Regions from separate parts of the Mesorhizobium sp. WSM4808 genome, predicted to be linked through region 2. Evidence: riboswitches for the same ligand, from Rfam matches in the RefSeq annotation. Region 2 holds a riboswitch; the other holds the start of a gene.
What was found. Region 2 has a riboswitch for thiamine pyrophosphate ahead of AC0L2U_RS25665 (YkoF family thiamine/hydroxymethylpyrimidine-binding protein). Riboswitches for the same ligand answer to the same signal wherever they lie in the genome.
Positions count from the first base shown of each region.

Region 1: linked by a shared signal. The riboswitch ahead of thiB (thiamine ABC transporter substrate binding subunit) and the one ahead of AC0L2U_RS25665 (YkoF family thiamine/hydroxymethylpyrimidine-binding protein) in region 2 are both predicted to bind thiamine pyrophosphate.

Region 1 covers NZ_JBVVQX010000005.1:444,022-450,493, forward strand. The annotation lists gene AC0L2U_RS12180 (ABC-F family ATP-binding cassette domain-containing protein) at 1-1,708, opposite strand, end outside; gene AC0L2U_RS12185 (thiamine diphosphokinase) at 1,710-2,354, opposite strand; TPP riboswitch at 2,442-2,556, shown strand; gene thiB (thiamine ABC transporter substrate binding subunit) at 2,600-3,598, shown strand; gene thiP (thiamine/thiamine pyrophosphate ABC transporter permease) at 3,839-5,461, shown strand; gene thiQ (thiamine ABC transporter ATP-binding protein) at 5,454-6,236, shown strand.
Region 2 covers NZ_JBVVQX010000016.1:43,757-50,228, forward strand. The annotation lists gene AC0L2U_RS25645 (methyltransferase family protein) at 1-23, opposite strand, end outside; gene AC0L2U_RS25650 (ABC transporter substrate-binding protein) at 196-1,215, opposite strand; gene AC0L2U_RS25655 (ABC transporter ATP-binding protein) at 1,208-1,975, opposite strand; gene AC0L2U_RS25660 (ABC transporter permease) at 1,972-2,724, opposite strand; gene AC0L2U_RS25665 (YkoF family thiamine/hydroxymethylpyrimidine-binding protein) at 2,828-3,436, opposite strand; TPP riboswitch at 3,427-3,540, opposite strand; gene AC0L2U_RS25670 (RodZ family helix-turn-helix domain-containing protein) at 3,736-4,065, shown strand; gene msrA (peptide-methionine (S)-S-oxide reductase MsrA) at 4,159-4,677, opposite strand; gene AC0L2U_RS25680 (ArnT family glycosyltransferase) at 4,810-6,375, opposite strand; gene AC0L2U_RS25685 (hypothetical protein) at 6,444-6,472, shown strand, end outside.

The DNA.
Region 1 (6,472 bases), on a different contig from region 2:
GGTCGCGCTCGTAATAGGCCGGATCGGCGATGTTGTTCTCCAGCCTTGAGATCGAAGCCGTCACAGCCTCGATTTTTTTGGGCAGCGATTCCAACGCGAATTTCTGCTTGAACGACAGTTTCTTCGCCGGCCCCTTTGGCGCAGCCGCTTCACTCTTGGCCGTCACTGGCGCTTCGCCGTTTTCGGCCTTCGCGCGCGCCTTGCGGTCGTCCAGCCTGGTGCCGCCGCGCTGCGCCAGCATGTCGGAGTAGCCGCCGGCATATTCGATCCAGCGGCCGTCACCATCCGGTGCGATCAGGCTGGTCACGGTGCGGTCGAGGAAATCGCGGTCGTGGCTGACCAGGATGACGGTGCCGGCAAAGCCAGCGACCAGTTCCTGCAGCAGTTCCAGCGTCTCCATATCGAGATCGTTGGTCGGCTCATCGAGCACCAGAAGGTTTGCCGGCCGCGCCAGCACGCGCGCCAGCAAGAGCCGTGCCCGCTCGCCGCCGGACAATTCGCGCACCGGGGTGCGTGCCTGCTCCGGCTTGAACAGGAAATCCTTCATGTAGGAGACGACGTGGCGCTGCTCGCCATTGATGACGAGGTTCTCGCCGCGCCCGTCGGTGAGATATTGCGCCAGCGTCTCCTGCGGGTCGACCGCCTCGCGCTTCTGGTCGAGCGTGGCGATCTCCAGATTGGTGCCGAGCCGCACCGAACCGGCGTCCGGCTTCATCTCGCCGGTCAGCATCTTCAAGAGCGTCGTCTTGCCGGCGCCGTTCGGCCCGACCAGGCCGACGCGATCGCCGCGCTGGATGCGGGTCGAAAACCCCTTGACCACGGTTAGATCGCCAAAGCTCTTCTCGATGTTCTTCGCCTCGATCACCAGCTTGCCGGACTCGGCGGCGTCGCTCGCCACCATGGTCGCCGACCCTTCGGCACCGCGATGGCCGCGAAAACGCTGGCGCATGGTCTGCAACTCGCCGAGCCGGCGCATGTTTCGCTTGCGCCTCGCCGTCACGCCGTAGCGCAGCCAATGCTCTTCGCGAACGATCTGGCGGCCGAGTTTATGCTGCTCGCGCTCTTCTTCCTCCAGGACCAGGTCGCGCCATTCCTCGAAATGGCCAAAGCCCTTGTCCAGCCTGCGGGTCTGGCCGCGATCGAGCCAGATGGTGGCGCGCGACACACGTTCGAGAAAGCGGCGGTCGTGCGAGATGACGATCAGTGCCGAGGAGGTGCGGATGAGTTCTTCTTCCAGCCATTCGATGACCGAGAGGTCGAGATGGTTGGTCGGCTCATCGAGCAGCAGGATGTCTGGCTCCGGCGCCATGACGCGGGCAAGGGCAGCACGCCTCGCCTCGCCGCCCGACAGGTCGTTCGGACGTTCCTCACCCGACAGTCCGAGATGCTCCATCAGATAGCTGGCGCGGTAGGGATCGTCGGCAGGGCCAAGCCCGGCCTCGACATAGGCGCGGACAGTGGCAAAGCCCTCCATGTCGGGCATCTGCGGCAAATAGCGGACAGTTGCCGAAGGCTGGCGGAACACCTCACCGTCCTGCGGCTCGATCAGGCCGGCGGCGATCTTCAGCAGGGTCGACTTGCCCGACCCGTTGCGGCCGACCAGTGCGATCTTGTCGCCGGCCGAAGCCGTCAAGGCGGCGCCATCGAGCAGCGGCGTGCCGCCGAAGGTCAGTTTTATCCCGTCGAGGTTGAGAAGGGGCGGGGCCATGTCAGCTTTCAGGTAAGGGATAGGGATGAGCGAGCAGCATCGCGCGGCCATGGCCGAGCGCGATTTCGAGGCGGCCCTTGACCTCGTTGGAAATGGTCAGCGACGAACCGAAGGCCACCTTGACGTGGTTCAGCGGCCATTTGGCGCCGGTGACGGTCAACCCGGCAAGCTCGGAAAAGCCGAGCACCGAAAACAGCGTGCCATCGGCATAGTCGAAGCCGGCCGTTCCGCGCAGCAGGGGAATGCCTTCCTGGGCGCCGCTGGTCAGGAGCACATCGGTCCCTGCTTCGGCCAGCCGCAAGGCAAGCGCCAGATGCAGGAAAGCGTGGTCGGCGCGCTTGCCGCCGAAAGCACCGGCGAGCACCAGCCGGGTCGCGCCGCGCTCGAGTGCTGCGGCGATGGCCAGTTCGCCATCGGTCTGGTCCTTTTCCGCCGGGAAGGTCCGGCGCGGCACGGAAGCGAGATCGTCCGGCAGGTTCGCCGGCACGGAATCGAAATCACCCACCCACAGCTCCGGCACGAGGCCCAGCAACTGCGCATGGCCTATGCCGGCGTCGGCGGCGATGACGCGGGAGCCTTCGACCTGACGGTCGAGCCGTGGCGTGCGGATGAGATCGCCGCCAAGCAGGATGGTGAATGTGCTCATATCGTGTGGCCCTTACCAGCCCGGCACGGGAAACGGAAGGCGGCAAACTCCCACTTGCGTGGCGGATCGGGCCGGCCTATGTGTCGAAACGCTCTAACGGGGTGCCGGACGCGATCTTCGCGGACCGGCTGAGAGGCAGTCTCGCCAACCCGCTGAACCTGATCCGGTTTGTACCGGCGGAGGGATTAGACGTTTCGGACAGTCCGACGCCTCAATTCCTTTCAATTCGAACGAAGGAGGCGCCGATGCGCACGCTTTTATACGCTCTTGTTTCAGCAACTGTCGTGGCCTTGTCCGGACCGGCCTTGGCCAAGGACAAGCTCACCGTCTACACCTATGAGAGTTTTACCGCCGACTGGGGTCCGGGTCCCGTGGTGAAGAAGGCGTTCGAGGCCGAATGCGGCTGCGATGTCGAGTTCGTCTCGGTCGCCGACGGCGTCGCGTTGTTCAACCGCGTCAGATTGGAAGGCGCATCGACCAAGGCCGATATCGTGCTTGGCCTCGACACCAATCTCACCGCCGATGCCAAGGCCTCAGGCTTGTTCGCGCCGCATGGCGGCGTAACTGATGTCAACGTGCCGGGTGGCTGGAGCGACGATACTTTTGTCCCCTTTGATTACGGCTATTTCGCTGTCGTCTACGACACCGAGAAGCTGAGGAACCCGCCGAAAAGCCTGAAAGAGCTGGTCGAAGGCAGTGCCGACGACAAGATCGTCATCCAGGATCCACGCACCTCGACGCCGGGCCTCGGCCTGCTTCTGTGGGTCAAGTCGGTTTATGGCGACAAGGCGCCGGAGGCCTGGGCCAAGCTCAAGCCGAAGGTGCTGACCGTGACGCCGGGCTGGAGCGAGGCCTATGGGCTGTTCACCAAGGGCGAGGCGCCGATGGTGCTGTCCTACACGACGTCGCCGGCCTATCACATGATCGCCGAGAACACCGGGCGCTACCAGGCGGCCTCCTTCGAGGAGGGCGAGTATCTGCAGATCGAGGTGGCGGGTATCACCACGACGGGAGCCAAGAATCCGCTGGCGGCCAAGTTTATGGCCTTCATGACCGGGCCTAAATTCCAGGATGCCATTCCCGAGACCAACTGGATGTTCCCGGCCGGCAAGACCGACAAGCCGCTCAATCCGGCCTTTGACAAACTGGTCAAGCCGACCAAGACCTTGCTGTTCAGCCCGCAAGAGGTCGCTGCCAATCGCAAGGCCTGGGTCGATGAATGGCTTGCGGTGATGAGCAAATAAGTTTGCTATCGAAGATGAGTGCTCTACGGCGCCCCCCTCTGTCCTGCCGGACATCTCCCCCGCTTGGGGGGAGATTGGCTGCCATCGGCGATTTCGCCAATCGCCAATGCTGCTGGAGTGAGCGAGGCGTCGAAATTGCCAATCTCCCCCCTTGTGGGGGAGATGTCCGGCAGGACAGAGGGGGGCGCGAAGGAACGCAATCCTTTGTAAGTGCCGCGATCCGGAGATTGGTGGTCCGGCGTGCGACGCGCAGCCTCTGATCCCCGCGTCAGCGCCGGCATTGTCGCGCTTGCCGCGATCGCGCTGCTGATCGGCGGCGCGTTTGCCGGCCTGCTTTTCGAGGGCGCCCATGATTTCTCGGGCGCCTGGGCAGCCTTCGATCCCTATCTGCTTCGCGTCATTCGCTTCACGCTCTGGCAAGCGGCGCTCTCGACGCTGCTTTCGGCCATCCCGGCGCTGTTCGTGGCGCGCGCTCTGTCGCGACATCCACGTTTCTTCGGCCGCGCCTTCATCCTGCAGATCTTCGCCGTGCCGTTGGCGCTGCCGGCTATTGTCGCAGCGCTCGGCATTCTGGCGCTTTATGGCCGTGCCGGCTATTTCGCCGGCGTGCTTGCCTTGATCGGCGGCGGAAGCTGGCCGGGTATCTATGGCCTGTCCGGCATCCTCGTCGCCCATGTCTTCTTCAACCTGCCGCTGGCGACGCGGCTGTTCCTCGAGGCGCTGCAGACCATACCGGCCGACCAATGGCGGTTGGCGAGCCAACTCGGCATGGCGGCGCGGCCGGCGTTCCGGCTGATCGAATGGCCAACGCTGCGCGCCGCACTGCCCGGCGTCGCCGGGCTTGTGTTCATGCTCTGCATCACATCCTTCACGATCGTGCTGACGCTCGGCGGCGGGCCGGCCGCGACGACGCTGGAGGTCGGCATCTACCAGGCCCTGCGCTTCGATTTCGATCCCGCGCGGGCCGTTACACTGACGCTGTTGCAGATCGCCCTGACCTTTATCGTTGTGCTGGCCCTGACGCGCCTGGGCGCCAATGTGGTCGGCGACACCAATTTGCCGGTCGCGCAACGCCGCTATATCTCGGTGAATCGGAGCGAGACCTGGTTGAACGCGCTAGTCATCATCCTGGCGCTGCTGTTCGTCGTTGGGCCGATGGCGGCAACCGTGATGGCCGGGTTGGGTGCGGATCTCGGCCGTTTGGCCAGCGAGGCCACTGTCCGGCAGGCAACGCTGACCAGCGCGGCGCTCGCCTTCCTGTCGGCACTGCTCTCGGTGATGCTGTCGCTGGCGCTGACCATGGCGCGGCGGGCACTGGCGCTGAACCGCCGTGCCGGCGCAAAGACACTGCTCGAACGCGCCGCCGATACAGGCGCCGGCTTTGTTCTTGTCGTGCCGCCGATCGTCGTCGGCGCCGGCTGGTTCCTGTTGCTGCGCCATGCCGGCGATGTCTTTGCCATCGCCCCGGTCATGGTCGTCACCGTCAACGCGGTGATGGCGATGCCGTTCGCCCTGCGCGCCGTGCGTCCCGCCTATGATGCGGCGAGCGAGCGTCACGAACGGCTCTGCGCACAGCTCGGCATTGCGGGCTGGAACCGGCTGATACTGGTCGACTGGCCGTCGCTGCGGCGCCCGCTCGCCACGGCCTTCGCTTTCGCCATGGCGCTGTCGCTGGGCGATCTCGGTGTCATTGCCCTGTTCGGCAGTGATTCCGTGCAGACATTGCCCTACCTTCTTCTGGCTCGGATGGGCAGCTACCGCACCGAGGATGCCGCCGGCCTGGCACTCCTGCTCGGCCTCGTCTGTCTCGCGTTGATCGTGGCGGCGCACTGGCTGGGAAGGGAGAAGGTCCGGGATGCGTGACGGGGCGGCCAGCAGGCTTGAAAAGGGCGCATCGGTGCGGCTGGACAAGGTGTCGTTCAGTTATGGTGAGGTGCCACTTGTCTTCGACGTCGAGTTCGCCACGGCGAAGATCACCGCCATCATGGGTCCGAGCGGTTCGGGCAAGTCGACGCTGCTCAATCTGGTCGCCGGCTTCGAGACCCCACAATCGGGCCGCGTGCTGATCGGCGGGGCCGATGTCAGCGCCGAGCCGGCCTCGGCGCGGCCGGTGTCGATGGTGTTCCAGGAGAACAATCTCTTCGCGCATCTTTCCGTCGAGCAGAATGTCGGGCTCGGTCGCTCGCCCTCCCTGGGACTGACCGAGGCGGACCGCGCCGCGGTCGCCGAGGCGCTTGCGCGCACCGGTCTCGCGGGCAAGGAGAAACGCCTGCCGCGCGAGCTCTCCGGGGGCGAACGCCAGCGCGTCGCACTGGCCCGCGTGCTGGTGCGCGACCGACCGGTGTTGCTGCTCGACGAGCCATTCGCTTCGCTCGGACCCGCTTTGCGCGACGAGATGCTGAATCTGGTTGCTGCCGTTCATGCCGAACGCGCCATGACGGTGCTATTTGTCACCCACCAGCCCGAGGATGCACGCCGCATCGGCGAGCACATGGTGTTTGTCGACAATGGGTTGGTGGCCGCAACCGGCAAGGCTGATGATTTCTTTACCGGGGCTGGTCCGGAGGCGTTCCGGCGCTATATCGGCGCGGGTGCTGGATATTCCACATCACGCGATGTTGCCCGGAAGCGGACATAATTTACGGTCAAACCGGCTCCAGGCGATGTGGCGTTTGCTTGCCATGACCGGGGGAGTGTGGCTAGGTCGCCCTACCGGTCCGGCACAGGCCGTGATTTGCCTGCAGTATCCGCCGCCCGCCCTAAGGGACGGGCAACGGATGCTGCAGCAGTTTGAGATAGCGCATGACGCGTTCCGAAGATCGCCCCCGATTTTCGTGGTCATGCGCCGGGACCCGAAAGGAAGCCGTTCTGGCG
Region 2 (6,472 bases):
TTTGATATGAGCAATGCAAACACCCCAATGATCCCTCAGGGCGACCTTTGCACGCAACCATTGCCGGGCAGTTAATCAACAAGATCAGATCGGCATTAAACTGGCTGTCGGGGAGCCAGGGCGCCACTCCCAGACGACCTGCTCCACGCGGTCGCCCAGAAAGACTGGCGACCCATCTCATTTGGTTTTGCCAGACTAGCTCAGATAGTCGTTGCGGAAATAGCTCCCGAAATCCGGGCGTTGAGCAACCAGCTTGCCGTCGGCATCACGCAAAATGCCGGACGCGAAGAGATAGCCGCCGATCGCTCCCATCTTGGCCGGATCCATCGTCCCGATGGCGCCGCTTTGGCTGCGCAGATAATGGCCGTCGATCAGCGCCTTCAGTGAGGCGTGGATCAGCGCCGGATTGGTCAACGCATCCTTGTTGGCCGCGATCAGCAGGGCTGCCGCATCTTCGGGGTGATCGACCGCGAACTGGTAGCCGCGCCGCGTCGCCTGGACAAAGGCGGCCGCAGGCTTGGGGTTTGCCTGGAGATAGGCTTCGCTCGAAGAGATCAGTGTCGTGTGCTCGTCAGGCACGCCGTAATCGGCATAGACGAAGCTGCGTTGTTTGACGCCCCTGAGCTCGGCGTCGACACCCTCCCAGGTCGAGACTTCGAGCGTGAAATCGACCGAACCGTTGGCCAGCGCCTCATAGGCTGAGGTGCCGAGCGTCACCGTCTCGAAATTGCCCTTGCCGCCATCATGGCGGATGATGGTCGATATCAGGGCGTTTTCCCAGGCGCTGCCGAAGCCGCCATAGGTCAGGCCGTCGAGGTTTCTCGGGCTTACGATCTCGCTGCGGGCCGCATTGAAGACCACGCGGCCGGTTTCCGATTGCACCACCGCATAGACGCCCTTCAGGTCCGCTCCGGCGGTTCTCTGGGTGAACAGGCTGATGGTGCCGTTGATGCCGAAATCGGCGACGCGATTTGCAACCAGCGTGCCCGCACCGGTATCGCTGTAAGGCAGGATGTCGACCTCGAGCCCGGCCTCGCGATAGAAGCCCTTGTCGCGGGCGACGAACAGTCCGATGTGGTTGGTGTTGACAGTCCAGTCGAGGGCAACGGTGACCTTTTGTGCCGATTGTGCTTGGGCTCGCCCCGATCCGGCAACGAGCGGAAGGCCTGTGGCAAGGGTCAGCAACAACGCCTGCCGGCGCGTCAAGTCAGTCATGATCGTGTCCTTTGGATGGGGTGGCGTTGAGGATGATGTCGAGAATCTCGGCCTCGAGCGTACTTGCCTGGCGCGCGGCATCGCCGCCAAGGCTGCGCGGGCGCGGCAGCGGCACCTTGATTTCACGCACGATGCGGGCCGGGCGCGCCGACAGCACATAGATGCGGTCGGACAGGAACACGGCTTCGCGCACGTCATGGGTGATCAGGAGCGCCGTCCAGCGATGATGCCGCCACATCTGTTCCAGCCAGCGCTGCATGGCCGTGCGGGTCAGCGCGTCGAGAGCGCCGAACGGCTCGTCGAGCAAAAGCATGTCGCGTTGCTGCACCACCGTGCGCAGCAAGGCCGCGCGCTGGCGCATACCGCCGGACAGTTGCGCTGGAAAATGCCGCTCGAAGCCGGCAAGCCCGAATTCGGCAAACAACGGCGCAACGCGCGCCCGCGCCGCCTGTCTCCTCATGCCTTGCACTTCGAGCCCGAGCGTCGCGTTTTCGAGGATGCGCCGCCACGGCATCAGCGCGTCACGCTGCGGCATGAAGGCGAAATGCCTGCCGTGGTCGTCGAGCGGCGCGCCGTCGAACAACATCTCGCCCTCGCCATGCTCGGCGCCGGTCAGGAGCTGGAAGAGTGTCGATTTGCCGGCGCCCGAGGGTCCAAGGATCGAGACGAATTCACCAGCGCCGACGCTAAGCGAAATATCGGCCAGCACGTCGAGCCCACCGAACGCCTTGCGCACATGCCGCAGCTCGAGCCGGTTCATCGCCAGGCCCCCTTCCCGGCGGTTTCCTTGCCGGCCCGCTCCCAGGGCATCGCGAGGCGCTGCAGCAGTACAGTCAACCCGAACAGGACAAGTGTCAGCGCGGCACTCACTCCGACGGCGGCAAGAACCAGGTCAGGACGGAAATTGTTCTTGGCGTTGAGCATGTAGATGCCCAGCCCCTTCGCGGCCCCCGCATATTCGGCGAAGATCGCGCCGACCACGGCGTAGGTGATGGAGATCCTCAAACCAGCGAAGAAATAGGGCAGCGCCGAAGGCAGCCGTGCCAGCACGAAGATGCGCCAGCGCCCTGCCCCCATGGCGCGCAGCATTTGCCCGATCTCGGCCTCGGTCGACTCATAACCCTCGACCAACGCAACCAGCATCGGAAAGAAGGTAACCAGCGCCACCAGCATGATCTTGGGCGCCAGCCCGAAGCCGAACCAGAGCACCACCAGCGGCGCGATCGCCACCAGCGGCAAGGTCTGGCTGACGATTAAGACAGGAAACATCGCACGCCGCAGCGGCTGGAAGAAGTCGACCAGCGTTGACAGCACGAAGGCAGCGCTGAGCGAACAGGCAAAGCCGAGCAGCGTGGCGCCGATGGTCGGAATGGCGTTGTCGGCCAGCGCCTGGCGATTGAGCAGCGCTTGCTCGAAAACGCGCGACGGCGCCGGCAGTGTCGTCGGCCTGATGCCGGAATAGGTGGCATAAAGCTCCCACGCCAGCAGGAGCAAACCGACCGAGATCATGGCCGGCATTGCCTTGACAAGAAGGCTCGCGATCGGGCGCGAAGCGACTGATGATGTGGCCACGGGAGATAACCTTTGACGGCAGCGCGAAAGCGCGGCTGGCTCAGACAGCCGACGGGCTGTTGGCCGAGACCGTGACGTCGAGGGTTACGTGGCCGGCGCCTGGTCCGAAGCGGCAGAAGGCCTCGTCCAGCGCCGAAAAGATCGCACCGGCATCACCGCGCAGTTTCGTGCAGAAATGCTTGGAACGCTCATAGACGCCGGACTGCTTGAGAAAATCGATGCAGCCGTAGATCTCGTCCATGTGGTCGTCGGTGCCCATCACATAGAGCGAGAACTGCGCCGCCGCCGGCTGGCCGGTGGCAGCAGCATTGCGCACCGCCGCGATGGCCGCATCCTTGCGCGGGCCGAGTGGCCCAACAGGCCCGCCAAGTGCATCGGAGCGGCAGATCGGATCATCCGGCTCGCCAGGGCACCCGCGCGAGATGGTGGCCGACAACACGCAATGTTTGCCGCTGCGTGCCGCCGCCACGAAGAGGTCGCGCATGGCGGGAAACAGCACTTCGGGCGGCCCGACCAGCAAGGTCGAGATGTCGTCGGTCTCGATCCTGAGCTTGTCGCGCCAGGGATCGAGCGCACCGAGCGCGCCAAGAATGACACCGACGAAATCGTCGGTCATGGGGTATAGGGAAATCTGTGCGCCTGAAAACATCGCCCGCCTCGCTCCGCTGGTATTACCCAGATCAGCTTCTAGGGTCTGTGGGCTTGCCGCCCCCGTCTCAGCCCCGACCGTACGGAGCACCCCTGTGGATGTGCGCCTTAAAGCATCATTCGAGTTCAAGGGAAAGCCGTTTTTTCAGAGCACTGCGCCAAAAGCATTGCGCCAGTCACGGTGCGCCTGTGCGGAATTTTGTCGGGAACCTTCGCCGCTGCGACCGGTTGTCCCCACAGTCGCAACGCGATCACTTTCGTAGAAAACAAGCGACGACTTCACAGAAATGGAGACAAACCATGTTCATGAAAATCCTCGCAGCTTCGGTTCTCACCATTGGTCTGGCCACGTCAGCCATGGCGCAAAGCGCCGGCAGCAACAACGCAAATGGAAGCGGCAGCGGCAAATCGGTGACGGTTGAGCCGAACACGCCGGCTTCACCGAATACGGTCGAGCCGGACACTGTCGACCCGGGCACGACCAACAGCACGACTGGCACGGTAGGAGATATGAATTCAAACGCGGATCAGAATTGCCCGGCAAGTCCGCAGGGGGCGCAGGCAGATGCCAACGGCACCTCCCCGGGCACCACCTCGCCGACAGTCAACGACAACAATTGCGGCAAGTAATCTGCACGCGATCGAACCAAAGCCGCGGAGCACAACCTCCGCGGCTTTGTTCTACCACGACGCGGGGATCGGGGTTTGGTACAACCTTGAACTCTACGAAACCGCCGTCTCGCGAACCGGCAGCTTCCAGCCTGGCCTGACGAAGTGGCAGGTGTATCCGTTGGGATATTTCTCCAGATAGTCCTGATGCTCGGGCTCGGCTTCCCAGAACGGACCAACGGGTGCGACTTCGGTGATGACCTTGCCCGGCCACAGGCCCGAGGCATCGACATCGGCGATGGTGTCCTCGGCGACGCGCTTCTGTTCGTCGCTGGTGTAATAGATCGCCGAGCGATAACTCGTCCCGACATCGTTGCCCTGGCGGTTGCGGGTCGTCGGATCGTGGATCTGGAAAAAGCGTTCCAGCAGCGTGCGATAGCTTATGATGGCCGGATCGAAATTGATCTCGATGGCTTCGGCGTGGGTGCCGTGGTTGCGGTAGGTGGCGTTGGGCACGTCGCCGCCGCTGTAGCCGACACGGGTGGAGATGACGCCGGGATAGCGCCGTATCAAATCCTGCATGCCCCAGAAACAGCCGCCGGCAAGGACTGCACGTTCGGTCGAAGTCGCCATGTCACGTCTCCTCAAAAGCAATTCCAGGAAAAGTGTGTGGCGGTTTTCCGTCTGGAATTGCGTGAAAGCAAGTGGTCTCGCCATAAATGGGCATTGTCACCTGCTTCGTCCAGCGGACGCGGTGGATCTACCTCAATTGCTCGGTTGGGCGAGGCTGTCGATCAAACCCAGTAGCTTCATGCCAGGCGGAATGGCGGCAAAGCTGATCGCCACCGGTGGTGCCCTGAGCGACCAGTCGAAAAGAACGGTCTTGACCGGGATGTTTCCCAGCCACGCCAGCAGCCGAGGTGGCACGCCGCTCCCGGGCCAGACCAGAAGCATGCCGTGATCGCGCAGCCGCTGGCTGGTGATCCAGGGGGCGAGCCGCATGTCGAGGTCTGTGAAGATCGACGGCTTGTCATAGGCGTTGAGGCCCGCCAGCAACGCGATGCGGGTATCGCCGCCGACGATGTCGAGCCGACCGGGCACCGCCGCGTGCCAGACCGCCTCGGCTTCGTCCGAAATCTGCCGCGCTGGCCAGCAGACGGCATCCATGCGCCCGCGCAAATTGCAACTCGTCCAGCGGATGCCCGCATAGGCACCGGACATGCCGAGGATGCAGGCGAACGCGCAGATCGCCAGCCGTCGCAGTTCGACGGCGCCAAGCCGATGACCCAGCAAGGCGATCGCCACAACGCCGACCAGATTGTACATCGGCGCGCCCCACGCCTCGCCGGCGCCGGTAAACAGCGAGGCCACCATGACAAGCACCGCCGGACCAAGCCCCATCCACACGAGATAGGCCAGCGCGCCGCGCTCAATGGGCTGTTCCGGCGCGGGCGAACGCCGCAACAGCCCCGATATCGACAGCACCAGCAATAAGCCGCAGAGCCCCGCCATTTGGACACCGATATAGTAAAGGCGGGCGCGGTGGACCAACACCCATTCATCGCGGCCGGCGACATAGGTCAGCGGCAGGAAATCGATGCGGTAGAGCTGGATGGCCAGTGGCGCGGCGACGGCGAGGAAAACCGCGAGCCCAAGCCAGGGCCAGGGCGTGGCGAGCCGATTGCGTGCCCGCGTGTCCGACAACAGCCAGATCGCCCCGAAGAGCAACAGCAGCCCGGTGGAAAACTTGGCATAGAGCCCGACGCCCGACACCAGTCCGAGCGCCAGCCACCAGCCCGGCCCACCGCTACGGCCCGCACGCCACAGCAGCCAGCAGATTGCGGCCCAGAAGGGCATCTGCGCGTAATCATGATTGAACTGCGGTGTCGGCCAGCCGAAGAAATACAATGACGGCATCAAAAGCACGGCGGCCAGCGCGCGGGTTCTCCCGAGCATGTCGCGGGCCAGCAGGTAGACGAAGACGAAGGTCGCCGAGACGACAAGCTGGGCGAGCAGATATTGCGGCCAGCGGAACGATCCGGTCAGAAGATGGCTGATCTCGAGCAGCCAGCCGGGGAGCTGCGGATGCTTGTAGGTCAAAAGCACCCATTCGCGGCCCCACATGAAACTCTCGACGACGTCGCCGGGCGGGGCGGCATCGACAAGCGCCGGCATCACGGTCCAGCACAGGATCTGCGTCAGGCATAAAAGCGCCAGGCCGGCTTCTGGATAGCGCGTCAGCCCCGGCCAGATCGACGACTGCCACCAGTCGCCTGGAACAGAACTGCCGACCGGCAGCCAACCGTTCATGGTTTCGTCGATTCGCGTCATGCGGTGGATAAATCACACCGGACGGTTTTACGAACAGCCCAGAACTTGAAGCTTACGAAAATGTATACTTGGCCGACCATGGCAAAACCAAGATTGA